One region of the Pseudomonas sp. MH9.3 genome, then DNA from elsewhere that is predicted to be linked to it. Evidence: riboswitches for the same ligand, from Rfam matches in the RefSeq annotation. Region 1 holds a riboswitch; the other holds the start of a gene.

Region 1 (8,327 bases):
GCAGGCCATCGCCGGCAAAGCGCAGTGGGAAGAAGCCTTGTTCCATCTGTTCAACCGCCTGCGTGACAGCGGCAGGCGCCTGCTGATCGCGGCGTCCACCTCGCCCCGGGAATTGCCGGTCAAACTGGCCGACCTCAAGTCACGCCTCACCCTGGCGCTGATCTTTCAGATGCGTCCCTTGTCCGACGAAGACAAATTGCGTGCCCTGCAATTGCGTGCATCGCGTCGCGGCCTGCACCTTACCGACGAAGTCGGGCATTTTATTCTCACCCGTGGCACCCGCAGCATGAGCGCGTTGTTCGATTTGCTCGAACAACTTGACCAGGCCTCCCTGCAGGCACAAAGAAAATTGACGATCCCTTTTCTCAAAGAGACGTTGGGCTGGTAACCGTTTGATTCGCAACGGTTCGGCATTTTTCAGGCGCCAGAAATCCTGCGTTTTAGCCTCACCGGCTACGCATTGTGCTCATTAAATGGAATTACGGCTTAGATGGCGCAGTCCAATCGCCAAGTCACATAGACCTCGATTGAATTTGCAAATCGATCCGATAGCGGGCATAGTCTCGGCTTCTTTACATACCAGCCACGGTCGTGCCCATGCTAAATCGCTTCGCACCCCTCGTGCCTCTCGCACTTGTCACCCTGTTGTTTGGTTGCGCCTCCCAGCCCCAGCAAGTGGCTGTCCAGCAAAAACCACAGGTTCAAAGCCAGGCAAAATTCGTTGCTGCTCAGTCTGCTTCTGTTTACGAAGAAGAGCTGGCAACCGAAAAAGAGCTGACCGATTTCTCCGGCAGCAAGCCTTACCAGCTTCCGGTGCTGGCCGACAGCATCCTCGAACGCGGCATGTCGCTGATCGGTACCCGTTACCGTTTCGGCGGTACCTCTGAAGCCGGTTTCGATTGCAGCGGTTTCATCGGTTATCTGTTTCGTGAAGAGGCGGGCATGAATCTGCCACGCTCGACGCGCGAAATGATCAACGTGAAAGCACCGTTGGTCGCGCGCAACAACCTCAAGCCTGGCGATCTGCTTTTCTTCAGTACAGCGGGCCGTGGTCGTGTCAGCCACGCCGGTATCTACCTGGGCGATAACCAGTTTATCCACTCCAGCAGCCGTCGCAGTGGCGGTGTTCGAGTCGACAGCCTGGGCGACAGTTACTGGAGCAAGACCTTCATTGAAGCCAAGCGCGCACTGGCCATGGCCCCGTCCACAGTGACCGCCAGTAAGTAAAGTTAAAGTGATACTTGAAGTTTGACGCGTAAGCGCTAGAATCCCTGGACATTGTTGTAATCCGTTCGCGCGAGCTTTGCTTGCGCGTTCTGGTTTTCAGCGTTCGGCAGCGAAAGCCGCATCCAGACCAGGATTGTTCTGCCCATGTCGACCTCGGCCCGCCTCATGCTTCTTGTTTGCGCCGCGCTGCTCAGCGCCTGCGCAAGCCGTCCACCGCCGCCGGCGCCTGTCGCCGTCAAGCCCAAGCCGGTGTTCAACTACGCTGCCACCCAGAGTTTCTCGCCTGCGGCCGAAGACGTGCTTTTCCGTGCACTCGGCCTGGTTGGCACACCGTATCGCTGGGGCGGTAATACGCCGGACTCGGGGTTCGATTGCAGTGGCCTGATCGGGTTCGTCTATCGTGATGCCGCCGGCATTTCCCTGCCGCGTACCACCCGCGAACTGATCGTGATGCGCGCCCAGGACGTGAGTGAACAGAACCTGCAGACCGGTGATTTGCTGTTCTTCGCCACCGGCGGCGGTTCCCGCGTCAGCCATGCGGGCATCTACGTGGGTGAAGGTCGTTTCGTGCACGCGCCGCAAACCGGCGGCACAGTGAAGCTGGATACCCTGTCCAAGGCGTATTGGCAGAATGCGTACCTGAGCGCCAAGCGCGTATTGCCGGCCGAGCATCTGGCGCGCAACCCTTAACGCTGAAACCAGGATCCATATGTGGGAGGGGCTTGCTCCCGATGACGGTGCATCAGTCCAGGAATTCATTGACTGACCCACTGCTATCGGGGGCAAGCCCCTCTCACATTTTTTTGCGGCGTTTATTTAGCTGCTGAAACCCGCCACACCTTATTCCCCACATCATCAGCCACCAGCAGATCCCCCTGCTGATCGATCACCACGCCCACCGGCCGGCCCATGGCTTTCTCGTCCTTGTCGAGGAAGCCGGTCAGCACGTCCACCGGCTGCCCCTTGGGTTGCCCGCCTTCGAACGGCACGAAGATCACCTTGTAGCCACTGTGCGGCTTGCGGTTCCACGAGCCGTGCTGGCCGATGAACGCGCCGTTGCTGAATGGCGCCGGGAGTTTGCTGCCTTCGGCAAAGGTCAGTCCCAGGGACGCGGTATGCGGGCCCACGGCGTAGTCCGGCGCAATGGCCTTGGCCACAAGCTCCGGGTTCTGCGGCGTCACGCGCACATCCACATGCTGACCGTAGTAACTGAACGGCCAGCCATAAAAGCCGCCATCCTTGACCGAAGTGATGTAATCCGGCACCAGGTCGCTGCCGATTTCGTCGCGCTCGTTGACTGCCGTCCACAGTTTGCCGCTTTGCGGTTCCCAGGCCATGCCGTTGGGGTTGCGCAGGCCCGAGGCGAAAATCCGGTGCTGGCCGGTGGCGCGGTCAACTTCCCAGATCGCTGCGCGGCCTTGTTCGGCTTCCAGGCCGTTTTCGCCGACGTTACTGTTGGAGCCGACGCTCACGTACAGCTTGCTGCCGTCCTTGCTCGCCACCACGTTTTTCGTCCAGTGGTGATTCAGCGGGCCACCGGGCAAGTCCACCACCGTGGCGCCCTGGGTTTTGATCGCGGTTTCACCAGGCTGATAGGCAAAGCGCAGCAGTTTGTCCGAGTCGGCCACGTAGAGGTCGTTGCCCACCAGGGTCATGCCGAATGGCGAGTTGAGATTTTCCAGGAACACCGTGCGTGTCTCGGCCACACCGTCATGGTCGGCATCGCGCAGCAGGGTGATGCGGTTCGGGCTCGGCACGCCAGCGCCGGCGCGGCCCATGACTTTTTCCATCACCCAGCCGCGAATACCCTTGGCATCATCCGGCTTGGGCGGCGCGTTGGTTTCGGCCACCAGCACGTCGCCATTGGGCAACACATACAGCCAGCGCGGGTGGTCCAGGCCTTCGGCGAACGCGGCCACCTGAGTGCCGGCGGCGGCCGTCGGCTTGGCGCCTTCAGGCCAGCCGATGGCCGGTGCGATATTCACGGTGGGGATCAGCGTCTTGTTCGGCTGCGGCAATTTGGGCGACGGCCCGGTGCCATCCGAGACCTGCAACGTCGAGCTTTCACCGCAGGCGGCGAGGGTGCCGGCGAGCATGATGAGTAAGGCGAGTCTTGTTTTATGCATGATTTTCTCCTGAATGCCTGTAAGGGTAGAGGATTGCCTGCGCGGTATGGTTCAAGTGCCAGGCCAGCTTTAATTGACGCTCCCCCCCCAACCCACTAACCTTCGCCGCTTGTTCCAGGTGCTCCGTGGCGCGTGCGTCGACAGAGTGAAACAGGGAAGCCGGTGAGTGAGCGCACTTGTACACAGTGCTGCCGCGATCCCGGCGCTGCCCCCGCAACGGTAAATGAGTCAAAACGGTGCTGTTTGCCACTGTATCGTGCGCGATATGGGAAGGCGCGCCGCCGGCCTGCCTGCGCTTGATACGTGCAGGCGCCGCTCATGAGTCCGGAGACCGGCCTTGAACATTCAACAGCATCACGGTGGGCGATGCTTGGCTGTCTGTATGCGCTTGTTTCCTGCCCGCCGTTTTTGTCCAGCCCCAACGGAGAGCTGCCATGACCGATTCCCCCGAACGCGACGAGCGCCATCTGGCGCGCATGCTGCGCAAAAAAGCCGTGATCGACGAGCGCATCGCCAACTCGCCGAATGAGTGCGGCCTGTTGCTGGTGCTCACCGGCAACGGTAAAGGCAAGAGCAGCTCGGCCTTCGGCATGCTGGCCCGCGCTATGGGCCATGGCATGCAGTGCGGTGTGGTGCAGTTCATCAAGGGGCGTTTCAGCACCGGCGAAGAGATGTTCTTCCGCCGCTTCCCCGAGCAGGTGCGCTTTCACGTGATGGGCGAAGGCTTCACCTGGGAAACCCAGGACCGCCAGCGCGACATCGCCGCCGCCGAGGCCGCCTGGGCGGTGTCCCGGGCGATGCTGCAAGACGCCTCCATTGGCCTGGTGGTGCTGGACGAACTGAACATCGCCCTCAAGCACGGCTACCTCAACCTCGATCAGGTCCTCAGCGACCTGCAGGCCCGCCCGCCGATGCAACACGTGGTGGTCACCGGCCGTGGCGCCAAGCCCGAACTGATTGAAATGGGCGATACCGTCACCGAAATGGGCATGCTCAAGCACGCATTCCAGGCCGGCATCAAGGCTCAGAAGGGCGTCGAACTTTGAATCAGCCCCGTCATTGCCCGGCCGTTCTGATCGCCGCACCGGCGTCCGGCCAGGGCAAAACCACTGTGACGGCTGCCCTGGCCCGCTTGCACCGCAACCTTGGGCGCAAGGTGCGCGTGTTCAAGTGCGGCCCGGACTTCCTCGACCCGATGATCCACGAGCGCGCCAGCGGTGCGCCGGTGTATCAGTTGGACATGTGGATGGTGGGCGAGCAGGAAAGTCGCCGCCTGCTGTGGGAAGCGGCGGGCGAGGCCGACCTTATTCTGATTGAAGGCGTCATGGGCCTGTTCGACGGCACGCCCTCCAGCGCCGACCTGGCGCGACATTTCGGCGTGCCGGTGCTCGGCGTGATCGACGGCACGGCCATGGCCCAGACCTTCGGCGCACTGGCCCTAGGCTTGGCGCGCTACCAGCCGGACCTGCCGTTCGCCGGCGTGCTGGCCAACCGGGTCGGTACCCTGCGCCATGCGCAACTGCTCGAAGGCAGCCTCACCGAGGGCCTGCGCTGGTATGGCGCGCTGTCCCGCGAGACCGGTATCGAACTGCCCAGCCGCCACCTGGGCCTGGTGCAGGCCAGTGAACTCAATGACCTCGACGCGCGCCTGGACGCCGCCGCCCAGGCGCTGGGCAGCAGTTGCGAAGTGGCGGTGCCGCCGTCAGTGACCTTTGCCGTGCCTGAAGTGATCGAGGCCGAGCCGCTGCTCGCCGGCGTGCGCATTGCCATCGCTCGGGACGAAGCGTTTGCCTTCACCTATGGCGCCAGCCTGGACCTGTTGCGGGCGATGGGTGCCGAGCTGACGTTCTTTTCTCCGCTCCACGATAGCCAGCTGCCTGAGGCCGACAGCCTCTACCTGCCCGGTGGTTACCCGGAACTGCACCACCAGGCGCTGTCGCACAATACCTCGATGCTCGCGTCCATTCGCGCCCATCACGCGGCGAACAAACCCTTGCTCGCCGAGTGTGGCGGCATGTTGTACCTGCTCGACTCGCTCACCGACGTCGACGGCATCCGCGCCGAACTGGTGGGCCTGTTGCAGGGCGACGCGGTGATGCAGAAAAAACTGGCAGCGCTGGCGCTGCAGAGTGTCGAGCTGCCGGAGGGCACGTTGCGCGGGCATACCTATCACCATTCCTTGACCAGCACCGAGTGGCAGCCGATCGCCCGTGGCCTGAGCCCCAATGGCGGGCGCGGCGCCGAGGCGGTGTATCGACAGGGACGGATGACCGCTTCCTATGTGCACTTTTACTTTCCGTCGAATCCGGCGGCGGTGGCCGCGCTTTTTGCGCCGGACCTCAAGACAGCGTTCACAGATCAAACGGTGGGAGCGGGTTTGCCCGCGACTGGGCCATGACCGATCACGCATTCCCTCAGGCCGAACGCGACGCCGTCTACCGCGCCATCGCCGAACGCCGCGACATGCGCCACTTCAGCGGCGGCACGGTCACACCCGAATTATTGCAGCGCCTGCTCCAGGCCGCACACCAGGCCCCCAGTGTCGGCCTGATGCAGCCGTGGCGGTTTATCCGTATCAGCGACCGCTCGTTGCGCGGGCGGATTCAGCAACTGGTGGAAGAGGAACGCGTGCGCACCGCCCAGGCTCTGGGGGAGAGTTCCGACCAGTTCATGAAGCTCAAGGTCGAAGGCATTCATGACTGCGCCGAAGTGCTGGTGGCGGCGCTGATGGATGACCGTGAGCGGCATATCTTCGGCCGTCGCACCTTGCCGGAAATGGACATGGCCTCGCTGTCCTGCGCGATCCAGAACCTGTGGCTGGCAGCGCGGGTGGAAGGGTTGGGCATGGGCTGGGTGTCGCTGTTCGAGCCCCGGGCCCTGGCCGACCTGCTGGGCTTGCCGCCGGGCGCCAAACCCCTGGCCGTGTTGTGCCTGGGCCCGGTCGCCGAATTTTATCCGGCGCCGATGCTGCAGCTCGAAGGCTGGCGCGAGCCACAACCGTTGAGTGACATGCTGTATGAAAATGCGTGGGGAGTGAGTCAATGAGTGTGGCCTTGCTGTGCGTCGCTGCGGTGGCGCTGGACGCGCTGCTGGGTGAGCCCCGGCGCTGGCATCCGCTGGTGGCGTTTGGCAACTTCGCCGGGCGTATCGAGCAACGCTTCAACAGCGGTGGACGCGGCTGGCGCAGCCATGGCGTGACCGCCTGGGTGATCGCGGTGGTGCCGTTGACCCTGCTGGCCACCGCGTTGTCATGGGCGCCCTACATTGGCTGGGCGCTGGAGATCCTCGCGTTGTACTGCGCCCTGGGCATGCGCAGCCTGGGCGAACATGTGATGCCCGTGGCCCAGGCCCTGCGCAGCGATGACCTGGTTGAGGCGCGCACACGGGTGAGCTACCTGGTCAGCCGCGAGACCGCCGAACTGGACGCCACCGACGTCGCCCGCGCCGCCACCGAATCGGTGCTGGAAAACGGCAGCGACGCGGTATTTGCCGCACTGTTCTGGTTTGTGGTTGCCGGCGTGCCGGGCGTGGTGCTTTATCGTCTGAGCAATACGCTGGACGCGATGTGGGGCTACCGCACTGAACGCTTCGAGCGCTTCGGCTGGGCGGCGGCCAGAATTGACGATGTGCTCAACTATATTCCCGCACGGCTGGTGGCCTTGACCTACGCCGTGCTGGGCAAGACCCGCCTGGCGCTCAAGTGCTGGCGCACCCAGGGTCTGACCTGGGACAGCCCCAACGCTGGCCCGGTGATGGCGGCCGGCGCGGGCGCGCTGGGCGTTGCGCTTGGCGGTGCGGCGATTTATCACGGCGAGCTGCACCAGCGTCCACCGCTGGGCGAAGGCCCGCCGGCGGATGCCGATGCCATCGAGCGGGGCTGGCAACTGGTGCAACGCGGCGTATGGTTGTGGCTGCTGATCCTGTGCGCGGGGGCGCAATTTTATGCTTGAGCACGGCGGACGGCTGCGCAAGGCGGCCATTCAATACGGTATTGCCGAAGATCAGTGGCTCGACCTGTCCAGCGGCCTGGCGCCGTGGCCATGGCCGATCCCCGAGATCCCGCTGCGGGCCTGGGCGCGCCTGCCGGAAACCGACGATGGCCTGGAGTTGGCCGCCAGCGAGTATTACGGCGCGGCGCATGTGTTGCCTGTGGCCGGTTCCCAGATGGCCATCCAGCTACTGCCGCGCCTGCGTCGCTCCGGCAAGGTCGGCGTGTTGTCGCCGTGTTATGCCGAACATGCCGAGGCCTGGCGTCGCGCCGGGTATGTGGTGCGCGAAGTGCAGGAGCAGGAAGTCGACTTCTTTCTCGACAGCCTCGATGTGCTGGTGGTGGTCAACCCGAACAACCCCACCGGGTTGAACCTGAGCCCGCAACGTCTGCTCGATTGGCACGCCCGCCTGGCGCAACGCGGTGGCTGGCTGGTGGTGGACGAAGCGTTCATGGACGTCACCCCGCACCTGAGCCTGGCAGGCCATGCCCATCAGGTCGGGTTGATCGTGCTGCGTTCATTCGGCAAGTTCTTCGGCCTGGCCGGTGTGCGGCTTGGCTTTGTCCTGGCCGAGCGGCGGTTGCTCAAGTTGCTCGCCGAGCAGGTCGGTCCCTGGGCCGTCAGCGGGCCGACGCGCGTGCTGGGTCAGGCATGTCTGCGTGACAGCGACGGGCATACGCGCCAGCGTGCGCGGTGTGTCGAGGCCGCTCAGCGTTTGTTTGCCCTGCTCGAGCGCCACGGCTTTCAACCTCAGGGCGGCTGCGCTCTGTTCCAGTGGTTGATCACGACGCACGCCGAACGGCTGCACGAATTCATGGCCCAGCGCGGCATCCTGCTGCGCCTGTTTGTCCACAACAGCAGCCTGCGCTTCGGCCTGCCCTACACCGAGGCCGACTGGCTGCGCCTCGATACGGCCCTGGCCGCTTACCGGGAGACCGCATGAGTACGCTGATGGTGCAGGGCACCACCTCCGATGCCGGCAAAA
Region 2 (8,327 bases), 1.6 Mb from region 1:
GCGTCAATTGAAGCCGATTCTGATTAAGAATCGCGGCGTAAAAGGCGTAATGGCATTTTTACCAAGTAATATCTCCTATTATTTTGCGGGTCTGATGCACTTTTTTTCCGTGAGTGGATATCGGAAGGTAGGCGCGCTGAAGTTGATGTTATCCATTAAGTTGATAAGGCCTTTTTATGTCTGTTATATCGCGCGCCAGTTTAAATCCTCCGATTGTCAGTCAAGATATTATGAATTCGCACGTTGAAGCCGCCGGCCCGCACTACAAGGCACAGGATGCTCGCAACCCGCACTATCATGCGGTCTCCAGCAAGCCGTCCTGGTCCACCGGTCAAGCCGCCAGCCAAATAGATCGAAGGCAGCGCCGATGGCAGGACCGTAATAACGATAAAGTAGTGCGGGTGGGTTATACGTTTCGTGAAGTTGCACCAGAGGAAACTCGGTTTAATCAAACCCAGCAATCGCAGGCCCGTCTTTCAATGCGGTCCTGGGCAGATGTAGCGAATATCGAGTTCGAGGAAGACGCCGTTACGCCCGACGCCCTGTTACGTTTCGTCAATAGCGCGAGGCCAAGTGTCGCCGATGCCATGCGTTCCGGCAATTCTGGGCGAGTGCGCCTCAACTCCAGACACTCGTTCAATCACGCGCCCACCGTAAATGGCTTTGGACGCCAAACGCTGACCCACGAAATCGGCCATTGGCTGGGCGCTGCCCACCCCGGAAACTATGAAGCGTTAAAGGGCCCGATCAAGTACGGCACGCATGCCATTTTCGCCGAGGACAGCCGGGCCTACTCGGTCATGAGCTATTTCGAAGCGAGCGATACAGGTCATGATCACAAGGGCGAGTACGCCTCGGCACCGTTGATGACCGACATTGCCTGGGCCCAAAAGGTCTACGGCGCCAATTACACGACCCGTAACACGGATACCACCTACGGCTTCAATTCCAATACCCGGCGAGACGATCTTTCACTGGTGTCCCCGTGGGACGGCGCCGTCTTTTGCGTCTGGGACGGCGGTGGTAACGATACGCTGGATTTCTCTCGCTATTACCAGAACCAGGTGATCAACCTGAACGCTGAAACCTTCTCCAATGTTGGTGGGAAGACGGGGAATGTCTCCATCGCCAGGGACGTTACCGTGGAGAACGCCATCGGCGGTTCCGGCAATGATGTGTTGATCGGCAACGCCGCCGACAACCGGCTCAAAGGCGGTGGCGGTGTCGATCGTCTGTACGGCGGCGCAGGCCGCGATACCTTCGTGTACGACACCGCCACCGATTCGACGTTACGCAGCCCTGACGTGTTGACGGACTTCGTCACCGGTCAGGACAAAATCGATATTTCTGGATTGCTGCGCAAGCATGGCCTCCACGACCTCACCTTCGTCAACCGGCTTTCCGGCCGACCCGGGGAGGCGGGGCTGGGTTACAATCCGCAAAATAACGAGTCGTGGCTGGTGCTTGACCTGACAGGCAACGGCGAAATTGATTTCTACCTTGAAAGCCAGGGGCGCATAGCGCTCGCCGACATCGTGACGAATGTGCCCATCAAACATCGCTATGTGTAGATCGGCGTCCGGGTCCCGGGTTTCCGACATTGACCGCTTGCCATGCACTGCGTAGCCTTGCGCCTTCGAGGTTCTTCGGCCCAGGTCGAAGCTAAGAAGGGAACGCGGTTCAAGCCGCGGCTGCCCCCGCAACTGTGAAGGGTTCTGCTGACTGCCACGCCACTGCCGATCCGGCGGGAAGGCGCAGTCGGCGCCGGTCGCATGACCCGCAAGCCCCAAGCCAGGAGACCTGCCTCGCAACCGATTTTCCAATTCAACCGGGCGGGGTGATCCGGTGACGAAATCCGCTGCTGCGCGCCGTCGCAGGGCCTATCGTCCCGTATGCCCGCCCCAAAGGGCATCCGATGAAAACACTGGCCAAACTTCCCGTCACTATCGTCACCGGCTTCCTCGGCTCGGGCAAGACCACCCTGTTGCGCCATATGCTGGACAACGCCCAGGGCCGCCGCATCGCGGTGATCGTCAACGAGTTCGGCGAGCTGGGCATCGACGGTGAAATCCTCAAGCAGTGCTCCATCGGTTGCACCGAGGAAGAAGCCAACGGCCGCGTGTATGAACTGGCCAACGGCTGCCTGTGCTGCACCGTGCAGGAAGAGTTCTTCCCGGTGATGCGCGAACTGGTGGCCCGTCGCGGCGACCTTGACCATATCCTTATTGAAACCTCGGGCCTGGCCCTGCCAAAACCCTTGGTGCAGGCCTTCCAGTGGCCGGAAATCCGCAGCGCCTGCACCGTGGATGCGGTGATCACCGTGGTCGACAGCCCGGCCGTGGCCGCCGGCACCTTTGCCGCCTTCCCGGACCAGGTCGACGCCCAGCGCAAGCTCGACCCGAACCTGGACCACGAATCGCCGCTGCACGAACTGTTCGCCGACCAACTGGCCAGCGCAGACCTGGTGATCCTCAACAAGGCCGACCTGATCAGCCCCGAAGACCTGGCCCGCGTGCGTCTGGAAGTCGCCGAAGAGCTGCCGCCGGCGGTCAAGGTCATCGAAGCCAGCAGCGGCCGTGTGCCGTTGGACGTACTGATCGGCCTTGGCGCCGGCTCCGAAGAACACATCGACGCGCGCCACAGCCATCACGATGCGCACCACGAAGGTGAAGACGACCACGATCACGACGCCTTCGACTCCATCTCCATCGACCTGCCGCAAGCCGACGAAGCGCTGCTGCTCGATGCGCTCGCCCAACTGGTAGTGCAGCACGGCATCCTGCGTATCAAGGGTTTTGCCGCCATTCCCAACAAACCGATGCGCCTGTTGATCCAGGGCGTAGGCACCCGCTTTGACAAGCACTTCGACCGCGCCTGGGGTGCCGACGAAGCGCGCATCACGCGCCTGGTGCTGATCGGCCAGGAGCTGGACGCCGCTGGCCTCGAAGCGCAACTGCGCGCCGCGCTCAGCGTTTAAGCCATGCACCTGCTCAGGACCCAGCCCGGTGGTTTCGTCTCGGACGACAATATTGCCGACCTTGGACAGACCCCCGCTGAACTGGTGATTCTGTGCAGCGGTGACTCGAGCCTGGCGCTGCTGGCCGAAGCGGCCCGGCAGTTGCCCGACGACTATCCCAGCCTGCGCCTGGCCAACCCGATGCAGGTGCAGAACCATGCCTCGGTCGACCTCTACGTGGACCAGGTGCTGCGCCACGCCAAGGTGATCCTGATCTCGCTGCATGGCGGCATCGGCTATTGGCGCTATGGCGTCGAGCGTCTGGTGGCATTGGCCGAGCGCGGCGTGCAGCTGATTCTGGTGCCGGGGTGCGACCGCCCGGACCCGGAGCTGGGCAGCCTGAGCACCGTCGGGGTGCAGGAGCGCGACCGTCTGTGGCACTTCCTGCGCCAGGGCGGTTTGGGCAATGCGCTGAATTTCTATCGCTGTCTGGCCTCGGGCTATCTGGGCCGCGACTATGCGTGGGCCGAGCCGCAGACCCTGCCGCGGACTGCCATTTATCACCCGCATAACGCCAATGCCACACTGCAGGACTGGCAGGCGGCGTGGCGCGCTGATCTGCCGGTCGCAGCGGTACTGTTCTACCGCTCGCATTTGCAGGCGGCCAACACCGGTTTTATCGACGTGTTCTGTCAACGCTTGCAGGCGGCGGGCCTCAACCCGCTGCCGATGGCGGTGGCCAGCCTCAAAGAGCCCGGCTGCCTCACGGTGGTCGAGGACCTGCTCGACGAGGTACAGGCGGCGGTGATCCTCAACACCACCGGCTTTGCCCAGTCCAGCCCCGAAGCACCGCATCTGCGCCCGTTTCGCCGCAATATCCCGGTGATCCAGGCGATCTGCGCGCAAGACAACCAGCCCGGCTGGGAAGCCAGCGCACAGGGTCTCGGCCCGCGCGATCTGGCGATGCACATCGCCTTGCCGGAGCTGGACGGGCGCATCATCAGCCGGCCCATCAGCTTCAAGGACCTGGCCTGGCGCAGCGAGCGCAGCCAGTCGGACGTGGTGTGCTACCGCGCCGCGCCCGAGCGCATGGACTTCGTCGCCGAGCTGGCGCGACGCTGGGTCGAACTGGCGCGGGTGCCCAATGGCGACAAACGCATCGCGCTGATCCTCGCCAACTACCCGACCCGCGACGGCCGCATCGGCAACGGCGTGGGCCTGGATACTCCGGCCGCCGCGCTGAATATCCTGCGTGCCTTGCAGGCCGAAGGTTATCCGCTACCGGACGCGTTGCCGGAAAGCGGCACGGCGCTGATCCACGAGCTGCTCGGCGGCGTCACCAACGACCTCGACAGCCTCGACCTGCGGCCCTGCCACCAGAGCCTGGGCCTGGACGACTACGCGACGATGTTTGCGCGCCTGCCCGCCGCCAATCAACAGGCGGTGCTCGAGCGCTGGGGCGCGCCGCAGAATGATCCGATGTGCCGCGATGGCCGCCTGATGATCGCCGGGTTGCGCCTGGGCCTGACCTTCGTCGGCATCCAGCCGGCGCGGGGTTATCAGGTGGACGCCAGCGCCGTGTACCACGACCCCGACCTGGTGCCGCCCCATGGCTACCTGGCGTTCTACTTCTGGCTGCGCCACACCTACGGCGCTCACGGTGTGATTCACGTTGGCAAGCACGGCAACCTCGAATGGCTGCCGGGCAAGGGCGTGGGCCTGTCGGAGAACTGCTGGCCGGACGCATTGCTCGGGCCGTTGCCGAATATCTATCCGTTCATCGTCAACGATCCGGGGGAGGGCGCCCAGGCCAAGCGGCGTACTCAGGCGGTGATCATCGACCACCTGATGCCGCCGCTGACCCGCGCCGAAACCTACGGCCCGCTGCGCAACCTCGAGCTGCTGGCGGACGAATATTACGAAGCGCAGTTGCTCGACCCGCGGCGCGCGCTGGCGCTGCAAAAGGACATCCTCGCGCTGGTGCGCGAAACCCGGATCGACCAGGAGCTGGCGCTGGACAGCGACGCCGAGGCGTCCGTGTGGCTGCCGCGCCTTGACACCTACCTGTGCGATCTCAAGGAGTCGCAGATCCGCGACGGCCTGCATATCTTTGGTGAGTCGCCCCAAGGCCGCCTGCGCATCGACACGTTGCTGGCGTTGCTGCGCATTCCGCGTGACGACGGTCGCGGCGCGCAATCGAGTCTGCTGCGCGTGTTGGCCAAGGCATTCGCGCTGGGCTTCGACCCGCTGGACTGCGCGTTGGCCGAGCCATGGAGCGGCCCGCGCCCCGACGTATTGCAGCGCATCGATCCACAGCGTTGGCGCACCGCCGGTGACACCCGCGAACGTCTGGAACTGTACGCGGCGCGCTTGATCGAGCAGGCGCTCGAAGGCCCGCTGGAGCAGCTTGAGGCGCCGGGCTGGGAGGACGTGAAAGCGGTGATCGAGCATTTGCGCATCATCGTCGCGCCGCGCCTGGATGCCTGCGGCCCGGCGGAAATGCGCGGTTTGCTGGATGCCTTGAGTGGCCGCTTCGTCCCGGCGGGCCCCAGCGGCGCGCCGAGCCGTGGGCGCCTCGACGTGCTGCCCACCGGGCGTAACTTTTTCAGCGTGGACGTACGCAACCTGCCGACCACCACCGCCTGGCGCATCGGTTTCCAGTCGGCCAACCTGATCCTCGAGCGGCACTTGCAGGACCACGGCGACCACCTGCGCCAGCTCGGCCTGTCGGTGTGGGGCACCGCCACCATGCGCACCGGCGGCGATGACATCGCCCAGGCCATGGCACTGATGGGCGTGCGCCCGGTGTGGGCCACCGGCAGCCAGCGCGTGGACGACTTCGAGATCCTGCCGATCAGCCTGCTCGACCGCCCGCGCGTGGACGTGACGCTGCGTGTGTCCGGGTTTTTCCGCGACGCCTTCGCCAACCTGATCCGCCTGTTCGATGCGGCGGTGCAGGCGGTGGCGGCGCTCGATGAGCCGGACGACATGAACCCGCTGGCGGCCAAGGTGCGCAGTGAGCGCGAGGCTCTGCGCATGGCCGGCCTGGACGAAGACGCGGCGGCGAAACAGGCGGGCTGGCGCATCTTCGGCGCCAAACCGGGCGCCTACGGTGCCGGTGTGCAGGGCGCGATTGACGGGCGCCTGTGGCAGAGCCGCGAGGACCTGGCCGAGGTCTACCTTAATTGGGGCGGCTACGCCTACGGCGGTGCCGATGAAGGCACCGAGGCCCGCGAGCCTTTCGCGCGGCGCCTGAGCCAGGTGCAGGCGGTGGTGCAGAACCAGGACAATCGCGAGCACGACCTGCTCGATTCCAACGACTACTACCAGTTCCAGGGCGGCATGCTCGCCGCCGTGGAAACCCTCAGCGGCGACAAGGCCGCCAGCTACCATGGCGACCACAGCCAGCCGGACCTGCCGAAAATCCGCACGCTGAAGGAAGAACTCAACCGGGTGATTCGCTCCCGTGCGGCCAACCCCAAGTGGATCGACGGCGTGAAGCGCCATGGCTACAAAGGCGCGTTCGAGATGGCCGCCACCGTGGACAACCTGTTCGCCTTCGACGCCACCACCGAGCTGATCGACGATCACCAATACGCCTTGCTCGCCGACGCCTACCTGCTCGACCCGGACACCCGCGCCTTCGTGCAGCAGCACAACCCGGCGGCGTTGCGTGACATGACCGAACGCATGCTCGAAGCCCAGCAACGCGGCCAGTGGCAAGCGCCGGGCGCCTACCGTGAAGCGCTGGAAAACCTGTTGCTCGATATAGAAGAAGACAGCTGATGAGTGAGCGTACCAACACTGTGGCGAGCGGGCTTGCCCCGCGTTGGGGTGCGAAGCGCCCCCAATCGAGCAAAACGCGGTGTACCTGATACGGCTCAGCGCCTGGCTTTGGGGCTGCTGCGCAGCCCAACGCAGGACAAGCCTGCTCGCCACAGGGAGTCTGCGCTTAACTGAACGGCATTCGGGCTTGCCCCGCGTTGGGCTGCGTAGCAGCCCCAATAAGTTCAACCTGGTCTTCCTGAAAGAACGTGGCGTTTGGTTTTAGGGCTGCTTCGCAGCCCAACGCGGGGCAAGCCCGCTCGCCACAATAAGTAGCAGAATTTAAAGAGAACCGGCATGACCGATATTCCACATTTCCCGCTGTCCGCCGTCGTCGGCGCCGACGACCTGAAGCTGGCGCTGTGCCTGGCCGCCATCGACCCGAAGATCGGCGGTGTGCTGATCGAAGGTCCGCGCGGCATGGCCAAGTCCACCCTGGCCCGTGGCCTGGCGGACCTGCTCGCCAGCGGGCAGTTCGTCACCTTGCCCCTGGGCGCCACCGAAGAGCGGCTGGTCGGCACCCTCGACCTCGACGCGGCGCTGGGCGAAGGCCGCGCGCAGTTTTCCGCCGGCGTGTTGGCCAAGGCCGATGGCGGCGTGCTGTATGTGGATGAAGTCAACCTGCTGCCCGACCACCTGGTCGACCTGCTGCTGGACGTTGCCGCCAGCGGCACCAACCTGATCGAGCGCGATGGCATCTCCCACCGGCATGCGGCCCGCTTCGTGCTGATCGGCACCATGAACCCGGAGGAGGGGGAGTTGCGCCCGCAGCTGCTCGATCGCTTCGGGTTCAACGTGGCGTTGAGCGGCTACACCTTGCCGGCCGAGCGTGGGCAGATCATCCGCCGCCGCCTGGATTTCGACAGCGACCCCGCTGCCTTCTGCGCGCAATGGGCCGAGCCCCAGGCCGCCTTGCGCGCGCGTTGCACCCAGGCGCGTGAGCGGCTGGAGCGTATTGCCCTGGATGATGAGGCGCTGGCGCAGATCACCGAGCGCTGTTTCGCCGCCGGTGTCGACGGCCTGCGCGCCGACCTGGTCTGGTTGCGCGGCGCCCGTGCCCATGCAGCCTGGCGCGGCGCCGATGCCATCGCCGAGGAAGACATCCAGGCCGTGGCCGAGTTTGCCTTGCGTCATCGCCGTCAGCAGCAATCCCCACCGGCGAGCCCGCCCGGTCAAGGCCAGTCTGCGCAGCCGTCGGACACCTCGCCGGGCCAGGGCCAGTGGGGCGACCTGCCCGCACCGGCACTGCCCACCGGCGCGCGCCGCGAAGTGCCCACCTGGCCAAAAAAGCCCTAGGCATCCGCCCTCGACCTGACCCGGGGGCGGATGCACGGCCCCGAGCGGGCAGAGTCACCAGCGGCAGGCACGGCAAGGCGCGCGACGCAGAGCAGGGCACGGTCAACTGGCCGGGCACCCTGCTCGGCGGTCGCCCGCATTCGCGTGAGGATTTACGCTTCCAGCAGCGCAATCGAGCGACCCATGAGCTGTGGCTGGTCATCGTCGACGCCTCGGCCTCCACCCGACGGCACAGCGCACTGACCGATGC

What was found. A riboswitch is a leader RNA that binds a small molecule or an ion and turns the genes downstream of it on or off. The one in region 1 is predicted to bind cobalamin.
Region 2: another riboswitch for cobalamin. It lies ahead of cobW (cobalamin biosynthesis protein CobW); the one in region 1 lies ahead of cobO (cob(I)yrinic acid a,c-diamide adenosyltransferase).

Annotation. Positions count from the first base shown of each region.
Region 1 is NZ_CP133785.1:1,961,460-1,969,786, reverse strand. It holds gene hda (DnaA regulatory inactivator Hda) at 1-388, shown strand, start outside; gene RHM60_RS08345 (C40 family peptidase) at 598-1,227, shown strand; gene RHM60_RS08340 (C40 family peptidase) at 1,372-1,917, shown strand; gene RHM60_RS08335 (sorbosone dehydrogenase family protein) at 2,040-3,353, opposite strand; cobalamin riboswitch at 3,453-3,708, shown strand; gene cobO (cob(I)yrinic acid a,c-diamide adenosyltransferase) at 3,788-4,399, shown strand; gene RHM60_RS08325 (cobyrinate a,c-diamide synthase) at 4,396-5,751, shown strand; gene bluB (5,6-dimethylbenzimidazole synthase) at 5,748-6,398, shown strand; gene cbiB (adenosylcobinamide-phosphate synthase CbiB) at 6,395-7,303, shown strand; gene cobD (threonine-phosphate decarboxylase CobD) at 7,296-8,285, shown strand; gene RHM60_RS08305 (cobyric acid synthase) at 8,282-8,327, shown strand, end outside.
Region 2 is NZ_CP133785.1:321,839-330,165, forward strand. It holds gene RHM60_RS01400 (M10 family metallopeptidase C-terminal domain-containing protein) at 231-1,571, shown strand; cobalamin riboswitch at 1,623-1,823, shown strand; gene cobW (cobalamin biosynthesis protein CobW) at 1,916-2,977, shown strand; gene cobN (cobaltochelatase subunit CobN) at 2,981-6,742, shown strand; gene RHM60_RS01415 (ATP-binding protein) at 7,079-8,077, shown strand; gene RHM60_RS01420 (vWA domain-containing protein) at 8,002-8,327, shown strand, end outside.